DNA from 3 places in the Acuticoccus sp. MNP-M23 genome. Region 1 is predicted to be linked to each of the others. Evidence: predicted binding sites of a transcription regulator. Region 1 holds the regulator's gene; each other region holds the start of a gene.
What was found. The regulator PhoB, encoded in region 1, activates phosphate uptake and scavenging genes when phosphate is short. The targets are predictions, from matches to a motif close to TGTCATNNANCTGTCAT.
Positions count from the first base shown of each region.

Region 2: the regulator PhoB is predicted to act here: its motif matches at 1,867-1,883, upstream of phnD (phosphate/phosphite/phosphonate ABC transporter substrate-binding protein).
Region 3: the regulator PhoB is predicted to act here: its motif matches at 2,415-2,431, upstream of RDV64_RS20905 (Na/Pi symporter).

Region 1 covers NZ_CP133480.1:1,553,566-1,556,839, reverse strand. Annotated here, with positions in the region: gene pstB (phosphate ABC transporter ATP-binding protein PstB) at 1-680, shown strand, start outside; gene phoU (phosphate signaling complex protein PhoU) at 766-1,458, shown strand; gene phoB (phosphate regulon transcriptional regulator PhoB) at 1,568-2,263, shown strand; gene RDV64_RS07375 (GcrA family cell cycle regulator) at 2,324-2,860, opposite strand; gene RDV64_RS07370 (aspartate aminotransferase family protein) at 3,141-3,274, shown strand, end outside.
Region 2 covers NZ_CP133480.1:4,739,985-4,743,258, forward strand. Annotated here, with positions in the region: gene phnC (phosphonate ABC transporter ATP-binding protein) at 1-764, opposite strand, end outside; gene phnD (phosphate/phosphite/phosphonate ABC transporter substrate-binding protein) at 825-1,775, opposite strand; gene RDV64_RS21775 (Na/Pi cotransporter family protein) at 2,102-3,274, shown strand, end outside.
Region 3 covers NZ_CP133480.1:4,542,511-4,545,784, reverse strand. Annotated here, with positions in the region: gene RDV64_RS20910 (Gfo/Idh/MocA family oxidoreductase) at 1-409, opposite strand, end outside; gene RDV64_RS20905 (Na/Pi symporter) at 557-2,152, opposite strand; gene chvE (multiple monosaccharide ABC transporter substrate-binding protein) at 2,530-3,274, shown strand, end outside.

The sequences.
Region 1 (3,274 bases):
TCCCCGAAAAGTCGGTGACGGCCTTCATCGGCCCGTCGGGCTGCGGCAAGTCCACGTATCTGCGCTGCTTCAACCGGATGAACGACACCATCGACGGGTGCCGCGTGACCGGCCGGATCGAGATGGACGACGAGGACCTCAACAACCACGACCTCGACGTGGTGCTGCTGCGCGCCCGCGTCGGCATGGTGTTCCAGAAGCCGAACCCGTTCCCCAAGTCGATCTACGACAACATCGTCTACGGTCCAAAGATCCACGGCACAGCCACCAAGAAGGCCGACCTCGACATCATCGTCGAGCGGAGCCTGCGCCGTGCGGGCCTTTGGAACGAGGTGAAGGACAGGCTGAACGAGGCGGGCACCGGCCTGTCCGGCGGCCAGCAGCAGCGCCTGTGCATCGCGCGCGCCATTGCCGTGAACCCCGAAGTCATCCTGATGGACGAGCCTTGTTCGGCGCTCGATCCCATCGCAACCGGCACCGTGGAAACGCTGATCCACGAACTGCGCGAGAACTACACGATCGTCATTGTGACGCACTCGATGGCACAAGCCGAGCGCGTGAGCCAGAAGACGTGCTATTTCCACCTCGGCTATCTCGTCGAGGAAGGACCAACTGAAGAGATCTTCAATGATCCTCAAGAGGAGCGCACACGCCAGTATATAACTGGTGTGTTTGGGTAGGAATGCAGCCGTGGCACGTCATTGCGTGGTGTCCGGCGGACGGAGTCATGACGTGGGTATTGTTGTAAGAGACCAGTTTACCGAGATGCAGCGACTGGCAGGAGAAATCGCCGAGATGGGCGGGCTGGCCGAGCAGCTGGTGATGGAGAGCGTGACCGCGCTGACGCGGCTCGACACGCACCTCGCACGCCGGGTGATCGCGGCCGACCGCAAGCTCGACGCCATGCAGCGCAGCGTGGAGAACCACACGGTGGAGATGATCGTGGCGCACCGGCCCGAGGGCAAGGCGCTGCGCGAGCTGGTGGCGGGCCTGCGCATCTCGTCCGACCTCGAACGGGTCGGCGATCTGGCAAAGAACAACGCGAAGCGGTTGCTGGCCATCGAGAACAGCGCGCATCCGCCCCGCGTGGCGCTCGGCATCGAGCACATGTCGGAAATTGCGCTGGAGCAGCTGAAAACGGTGCTCGACGCGTTCACCAGCCAGGACGTGCCGGCTGCGCTGGACGTGCGCCTGCGCGACGACGAGGTGGACGCGATCCACACCTCCATCTTCCGCGAGCTGCTGACGTACATGATGGAGAATCCGCGGAACATCACGTTCTGCACGCATCTCCTGTTCTGCGCAAAGAACATCGAGCGCATCGGCGATCACGCGACAAATATTGCCGAGGCCATCCACTACGTCGTGACCGGCGAGCAGCCCGCGGAAGCTCGCGAAAAGTCCGACGCGTCGTCTTACCTGTCTGCGGATTTCACAGGCAACGTCGGCTTGCGCTGACGGTGACCGGGGCCGCTGACACTTTGTCAAAGGTTAGTTCATGCATGGACCCGACGCGGTTGAACCGTGTGGCAGCGATGCGCATGCGGTGCGGTCCAGGGGCGCGATAATGCCCCGCATCATGATTGTCGAAGACGAGGAGCCGCTAGTGCTTCTCCTGCGCTACAACCTCGAAGCGGAAGGCTATGCGGTCGATTCGTGCAGTCGCGGCGACGAGGCCGAGATGCGCCTTCTGGAACAGCCGCCCGATCTTCTGGTGCTCGACTGGATGCTGCCGGGCCTGTCCGGGATCGAGCTGTGCCGCCGGATCCGGTCCCGCCCGCAGACCGAGCATCTGCCCATCGTGATGCTGACGGCGCGCGGCGAGGAGACCGAGCGGGTGCGCGGCCTTGCCACCGGCGCCGACGACTACGTGACCAAGCCCTTCTCGACGCCCGAGCTGATGGCCCGCATCCGCGGCCTTCTGCGCCGCTCCAAGCCCGAAAAGGTTTCGGCGATGCTGCGCGCTGGCAGCCTGGAGCTGGATCGCACGATGCACCGCGTGCAGCGGGGCGGCCGCGAGGTGAAGCTGGGGCCGACCGAATTCCGCCTGCTTGAATTTCTGATGCAGTCACCCGGCCGCGTGTTCAGCCGCGAGCAGCTTCTGGACGGCGTGTGGGGGCGGGACGTTTACGTGGACGAACGCACGGTGGACGTGCACATCGGCCGCCTGCGCAAGCAGCTCAAGCGCGGCAAGGAGGCGGACCCGATCCGCACAGTGCGCGGCGCCGGCTACGCCTTCGACGACAGGTTCGGCGCCGACTGAGAGCGGCGCTTTTCAGGCTCGGCGCCGGCAATCGCCGCCGCCGCCTCATTGGTTGCCGCGTCAGCGCCCGGTGGGCTTGCGCGGCTTGTTGGTGCGGCCGGGGAATGCCACGTCGGCGTGGGCGGTGCAGTAGGTGTCGCCAGGTTCGGACCGCGCACCGCAGAAGCTGAAATTGTCGCCGGACGGATCGCCGATGGGCCAGCGGCATGTGCTGGCGCTGAGGTCCGTCAGCGTGATTCCGCCGCGCAAGGGCACCACCTCGGCAACATGCTGAGGTACGGGGGCCGGCTCGAAAACCTCCCGCTCGACCACCTTCACCGCAGCAGCGCCGGCCGCCATCACGCGCGGTTGTGCAGCGGGCTTTGGCGTTCGGACCGCAGCGGCTGCGGCGGCGGGCGAGACGGTGGCGGGCGCCGGTGCGGCGCGACGGGCTGCGGGGCGCGCCGTCTTCACGCGGCCCGACAGACCCAGCCGGTGGATCTTGCCGATCACCGCATTGCGCGTGACACCGCCCATCGTCCCGGCGATCTGGGACGCGGAGTGCCCCTCTGCCCAGAGCTTGCGCAGTTGTTCGATCCGCTCGTCGGTCCAGCTCATCGCAGTCCCCTTGCTGTCCACAAACAGCCCACAGGGAATCCAAAGGCGGCGCGCCGAAAACGGCACGGGAATCCACCGTGTTGGCTGAAGGCTGTGGAGCGCGTCATTTGCGCTCCTGTTCCTCATGAATCGTAAAGGAATTGACGAATCAGCGTCTAGAGTCAGCGAGTCGCGATGGACTCAAGAGTTGCTTTTTCCCCAACCATCGGGAAGAAGACGCGTTCGTCTTCGGGCGAGATACCCCAACTCTGTGGAGAAGCGCGTCAAGCGCGACACAATTATGACCGAACCCGCGTTGTTCGCCACCTACAACCGTATTCCCGTCTCGTTTGATTCGGGTGAGGGCGTCTGGCTGCACGGGTCCGACGGGCGACGATACCTCGACATGGGCGCCGGCATCGCCGTGTCCGCCCT
Region 2 (3,274 bases), 1.8 Mb from region 1:
GCGGCGTGGCGGCGCATGGCCGTCCAGTCTTCCTCGCCGTAGATCTTGGTGAGGGCCGCTTCGTCGAGCGCGGAGGGCGGACCGTCGAACACCAGCTCACCGGCGCGCAGGCCGAGAAGGCGCTGGGTGAAGTCCTGCGCCAGCACCACGTCGTGAATGTTGATGATGGCCGGCAGCCCGCGCTCTTCGCAGATCTCGAGGATCAGGCGCATGATCTGGCGGCTGGTCTTGGGGTCGAGCGAGGCGGTGGGTTCGTCGACCAGCAGAAGCTCGGGGTCCTGCTCCAGGGCGCGGGCAATGCCGACACGCTGGCGCTGCCCGCCGGACAGGGCATCGGCGCGCTTGTCGGCGTGTTCGCCAAGGCCCACCCGCTCCAGAAGCTGGAACGCCTTGTCGACGCTTTCCTGCGGGAAACGGCGCGTGAAGGAACGCCAGAACGGCACATAGCCGAGACGGCCGGACAGGACGTTTTCCATCACCGTCAGCCGCTCCACCAGAGCATATTCCTGGAAGATCATGCCGATCCGGCGGCGCGCACGGCGCAGGTCGCCGCGCGACAGGCCGGTAACGTTGAGGTCGCCCAGATGCACGGTGCCCGAGGTCGGTTCGACCAGCCGGTTGATGCATCGGATCAGGGTGGATTTACCAGCCCCGGACGGGCCGATAAGGCCGACGACCTCGCCCGAGGGGACCGAGACGGTCACATCCTTCAGGGCCTTGTCGCCGGTCTTGTAGGTTTTGGTCAGGCGCTCGATCTTGAGCAATTGAGGTCTCCAGTCGAGAGCCGGGCCGCCGGGCGGCAATCACCGCCCGGCGTGCTGTGGTTACTGACAGTCGTACGAAACGCCGTTGGCTTCGTCGATCTTGCGGATCACTTCCCACTCCTTCTGGAAGGTGATGGGAATGAACTGGGCTTCGCCGTTGCGCTCGAACTCTTTCTGAAGCGACGTGCCTTCCCAGTCAAAGCTGAAGAACGCGTCTTCGATCTGCTTCTGCAGCTCGGGCTTAAGGTTGTAGACCATGCCGTAGCCGGTCGTCGGGAAGGTCTGCGAGGTGTAAAGAACCTTCAGCTGATCTTCGTTGACCACGTCACGGTCGAGCATCCGCTTCTTCACCGAGTTGGCGATGGCGGCGGCCGGGTAGTCCTTGTTGGCAACGCCGAGGATGGAGTTGTCGTGCTTGCCGGAGAATACCGGCTCGAAGTCGGTGCCGGCTTCCATGTTGTAGTCGGCTTTCAGGATGGCCGAGGGCGCCTTGAAGCCGGAGTTGGACGTTTCGGACGTGAAGGCCATCTCCTTGCCCTTGATGTCCTCGACCGAGTCGATGCCGGAGCCCGGATACGTGATGATTTCCATCTCGTAGCCGTAGGACCCGTCAGCACCGGCCATGATGGTGAAGGGGCGGAACCCGGCGCAGGCGACTGCCAGCGGATTGGAGCCGGTGTTGAAGCCCGCAATGTGCAGACGGCCAGCGCGCATCGCTTCGATCTGTGCTGCGTTCGACTGCACGGGGAAGAACTGGACCTTCTTGCCGGTCTGCTCTTCGAGGTATGTCAGGAAGTCGGACCAGGCGTCGGCGTAGACGGCCGGGTCCTCGACCGGGGTGTAGGCGAAGATAAGCGTGCCGGGATCGAGCAGGTCGGCAGCATCGGTCGGAACGTCGGCCACAAGGTCGCCGTCGGCGTCGTTGTAGCGCGCGTCGAGCGTGAAATCCGCGAGGGCGGGCGTTGCGATCAGGGCAGCGCCCGTAAGCGCGGCGGCGAGTAAGCGTTTCATAAGTCCTCCGGTTGGCCGGCTTTTTGCGCCAAGCCTAGTCTTGGGGACCCTGCCAGCGGGTTGAAGCAGGCGCCAGTCCCGAAAATGGAACTGTCATAAAAACGTCATAAAGAGCAAGCCTTTTTGTGACGGCCCGAAAGGCACGGCATTAGCTGATTTTTTCAGACCCGACCGTTTCGCCGGAACCCTTGTTGTCATATTTCATTGGAAATAGACGCACATATTGCGTATGTCTTTCTTCTGTCATCTCTCGTGATTCACAGAACGCTGTGCTCGTCTCCCGGCAAATCGCACGCGCAGCTTCCACAGAAATGGTTCGGCTAGGCTTGGAGATTTTCGTCAATCTGGCGGGCGCGGTTGCGCTCCTCCTCTGGGGTATTCGCACGGTACGCACCGGCGTCGAACGGTTGTTCGGCTCGCGAATCGAGGCGCACGTCGCCGTCCTGACGGGGCGGCGGTTCTCGGCATTCGGGCTCGGCATCGGCACTGCCTTCTCGCTCCAGTCGGCGACTGCGGTCAGCCTGATGGCGGCAAGCTTCTGCGCCGGCGGCGTGCTGACGCTGCCAGCGGGGCTCGCCACGGCGCTTGGCGCGGAAGTCGGCTCCAGCCTCGCGGTCGCGATGCTGAACCTCGACGTGAAGGTGCTCGCCCCTCTCCTTCTTTTCGTCGGCTTCGTCACCTTCACCGCCTCGGGCGGGCGGCGGGGCAAGCACGTCGGCCGGATCACGCTCGGCTTCGCGTTCATCCTCACGGCGCTGACGCTCCTGTCGAGCGCCACGCAGGCGCTGGCCGCGGGGGATGCGGCGCGCGACATCATGCGCATCCTGTCGGCCGAACCGCTGGCGCTTGTCATCGTCACCATGCTTCTCACCTGGCTGATGCACTCGTCTATTGCGGTGGTGTTGATGATTGCGCAGCTGGTCGCCAACGGTGGCCTGCCGCAGGATGGCGGGCTGTGGATGGTGATTGGCGCCAACGCAGGCGCGGCTCTCCCCGCCCTCATCAGCGGGTGGACGCTGGGCGGGCGCGCCCGCCAGCTCCTCCTCGGCGCGGTGGGCCTGCGCCTGATCGGCGTTGCCATCGGCGCGCTGCTCCTCAGCGTCCCGGCACTCGCGGCCCTGCCCCCGGTTCAATATGCCGGCACCCACGTGGTGCTGGCGCACCTCGCGCTCAACGTCACGGCCGGCATTCTCCTTCTGCCGCTGGTGGGGATCGTCGCCAAGGTGGTGCAGGTGCTCCTGCCCCCCGTCGTGATCGCCGCCGATCCCGACCGGGTGACGGGGCACATGTTCCTGGCGCCGGAGGACGTCTCGCGTCCGCAGACCGCCTTCCTCAACATCGCAAACGAGACCTCGCGGGTCGCGCACATCGTGTTCGGGATGATCGGCGGGATTTCGGAGCTGTTCCGCGATCCGGAAGCGGATGCCCGGATCAAGGCGCTGGAGGCCGACGTCGACCGCCTCTACCGCGAAGTGACGCTCTACATGGCCTCGATCAAG
Region 3 (3,274 bases), 2.0 Mb from region 1:
TGGTGGGCGGGGTGGAGAACAGGCGCTGGCGCAATGTCTCCACGCCGGGGGCATAGCGCGAATGCCAGCTTGCCAGCAGCGTCACCCCGGCGTCTCTCGCCGCCGCCTCCAGCGCGTGCACCTCCGACACGGTGACCCCCGGCGGTTTCTCCAGAAAGACGTGCTTGCCGGCGGCGATGGCCTCGCGTGCCATGTCGAACCGCGGTTCAGGCGGCACGCACAGCACCACCGCTTCAATCTCCGGCGACCCCTCCAGCATATCTGTGAGGTTGGTGTAGCTGGCGATGCCGGGGAGGGTGCCGTGGCGGCTTGCAGCGGCCACGAGGGCAAGGTCCGGGTTGCTCTCGATGGCAGGCACGTGCGCCTTGCGGGCAATCGCCCCGATTCCGACCAGTCCGAGTTTCAGCATCGGGAAATCTCCGTCCTCGCGATTTGGCGATCCATGCCCCGCCTGAGCCGGCCGGGAAAGACCCGGCTGACAGACCATGCCAGACTTCTTCTGACAATCCGGCGCATCCGGCGGCGGGTGCACACCGACTGCGCCTGGCGATTGTGGCTACACGGTCCCCGGCAGCATGTCGTTCTTGAGGCGCCGGAGGCGCCACATGGAGCGTTCGAACAAGGTCGTGATATCGAGGAGGGCGAGGCGGACTGCTGCCGGGGGGCCGTCCGAATCCGCAAGGAACCGCTCGCGCACACCCGCAACGCTGTTGCCGCGCTCGGCGACCAGGGTGGCCAGCATCTGGCGCAGCTCGGTGTCGTCCGGCGTTTCCAGCGCGTCGAGCAGGACGAGGCGCGCCGTATCCGCAGCCTCCATCACCGTCAGCCTGAAATCGTCCACCACCGGGCCGCCGCGCGGCGCAAACGACGCCAGCTCGCCAAAGGTGAACGCAAGGTCTTCGAGCTGGTGCTGGTTTTCGAGGCGGGTGTGCAGCCGGTCGGCAAACTCGGCATCTGCCGGGTCGCTGGCGATCGCCTTCATGTAGGCGTTGATCTCCTTCAGCACCGCGTTGATCCGGTCGCGCTCCACGGCGGCAACCTCGACACGGGCATCGGGGTCGCTGTTGCGGCCGACATCGGAAAGACGCCCGATGAGATTGAGCACCCGTTCCTGTTCGCGCTCCACCAGCGCAAGCGCCAGCACCGGGTTGCGCAGAACGTGGTCGTCCAGATACATCGCCCGCCCTGCGGCAGCGCCCGCATCCTCCGGGTAGCGCCGGGCCAGCCACCGGCCCAGCGGCCCGGAAAAGATGAACGCCACCACCGCCGCCACCAGATTGAACATGATGTACGCGGTGACCACCTGCAGCCCCGGCGACGGGACCAGATATTTCAGGGCGGCCAGCACCAGCGGCACATCCCCCCAAACCTCGATGAAGAACAGGGGGAGGAGAACGATCGCGCCAAGGAAGTTGAAGATGACACTGAAGCCTGCCACCTGCCGCGCCGCCCCGCGCAACTGGACGCTGAGGAGCGCCAGGGACAGAGAAGACCCGATATTGACCGCGTAGGTGAGCATGATCGCGCTCTCGTAGTTCAGCAGCCCTTCCCGGTAGAGGGACATGGTGAGGATCGCGATTGCGACTGAGCCCTGGACGAGGACGGCAAGGATGGTTCCCCCCACCAGAGCGAGAAGGGGCGACGATCCTGCGGTGGTGATGGCGCTGGCGAAATCGGGATCGTCGGCAAAGGGCAGGGCGCCGGTGTTGACGAGGTCGAGGCCGAGAAACAGGAGCGCCGCGCCCAGCAGCACGCCGGTGACATGCCGCAGCGACGGGAACTGCTCCGTGGCAAGGATGTAGCCGGCGACCCCGAGGACGAAGAGGACGCCAGGCCGGATGTTGAGCGAGGCGAAGAGCGGAAGAAGCGTCCCGCCCACGTTCCCGCCGATGATGATCGGCAGAGCCGAGCTCAGATTTATCATGCCGGCCGAGAGCAGGCCGACGCAGATGAACGTGATGCCCGCAAGACTTTGCGATACACCGCCGACGACGAGGCCAACAGAAAACGCGCGCACCCGGTTGTTGGTGGCATTGCGGATCAGTGACTGGACGCGGCGGGTGGCAAGACCCCGAAGGTTGGCCCCGAGAAGATGCACCCCGTACAGGAAAAGACCGAGCCCGGCGATGATTTCCATGAACGAAGTCAGCATAGACAGTGCAACCTTTGAAGGATCAATTTCGGGCGCCGGATGCGGCCGGCCCGGATGAACGAGCGCATCCTTTAACCCTGCGCAAGTCTGACCTGATGTAAAGATTAGACTTTCCGCGTACGTGACATTGTACACGCCCCGCTGGCGCATGCGCACGCCCGGATCCGCAATGGCTCACCAACCGATTTATTCTACCAGGGATCCGGCTGCTGTTTTCCTTGATTAACGACAGCGTTATCGTCCGGCGCCAATTCGTCCGATATTTCATTTGCCCGTCGTTAAAACCCATGGTTTAGGTCCGGCGACGTTCGTCCCGGCTGTCGATGTTATCGTTTGCATCCTGCGGACCGGGCGCCGAAACACGAGGGGAGGACCCAATGAAGAAGACAATCATTCTCGCCGCAGCTGCGGTTGCTGTGGCTGGCGCGGCGACAGCGCCCGCTTTCGCCCAGGACAAGGGCACCATCGGCATTGCGATGCCCACCAAGTCGTCGACCCGCTGGATTTCCGACGGCGATTCCATGGTGAAGCAGTTCGAGGAAGCCGGCTACGAGACCATTCTCCAGTACGCCGAAGACGACATTCCGACCCAGCTCTCCCAGGTGGAGAACATGCTGGTGCGCGGCGTCGACGCCATGGTGATTGCCGCCATCGACGGCACCACCTTGTCCAACGTCCTCGCCAATGCGGCTGCCATGGATGTGCCCGTGGTCGCCTATGACCGCCTCATCCGCGATTCGGGCGATGTCAGCTATTACACCACGTTCGACAACTTCAAGGTTGGCGTGCAGCAGGCCCAGTCCCTGGTCGACGCGCTCGACATGGACAATTGCGACCCCTGCAACATCGAGCTGTTCGGCGGCTCGCCCGACGACAACAACGCCTTCTTCTTCTACGACGGTGGCATGAGCGTGCTGCAGCCGCTGATCGATTCGGGCAAGCTGAACGTGAAGTCCGGCCAGACCGGCATGGACGTGGTCGGCACCCTGCGCTGGGACGGTTCGGTCGCTCAGGCCCGGATGGATAACCTCCTCAGCGCCTACTACACCGACGACACCGTGGACGCCGTGCTCTCCCCCTACGACGGCCTGTCCATCGGCATCATCTCCTCGCTGAAGGGTG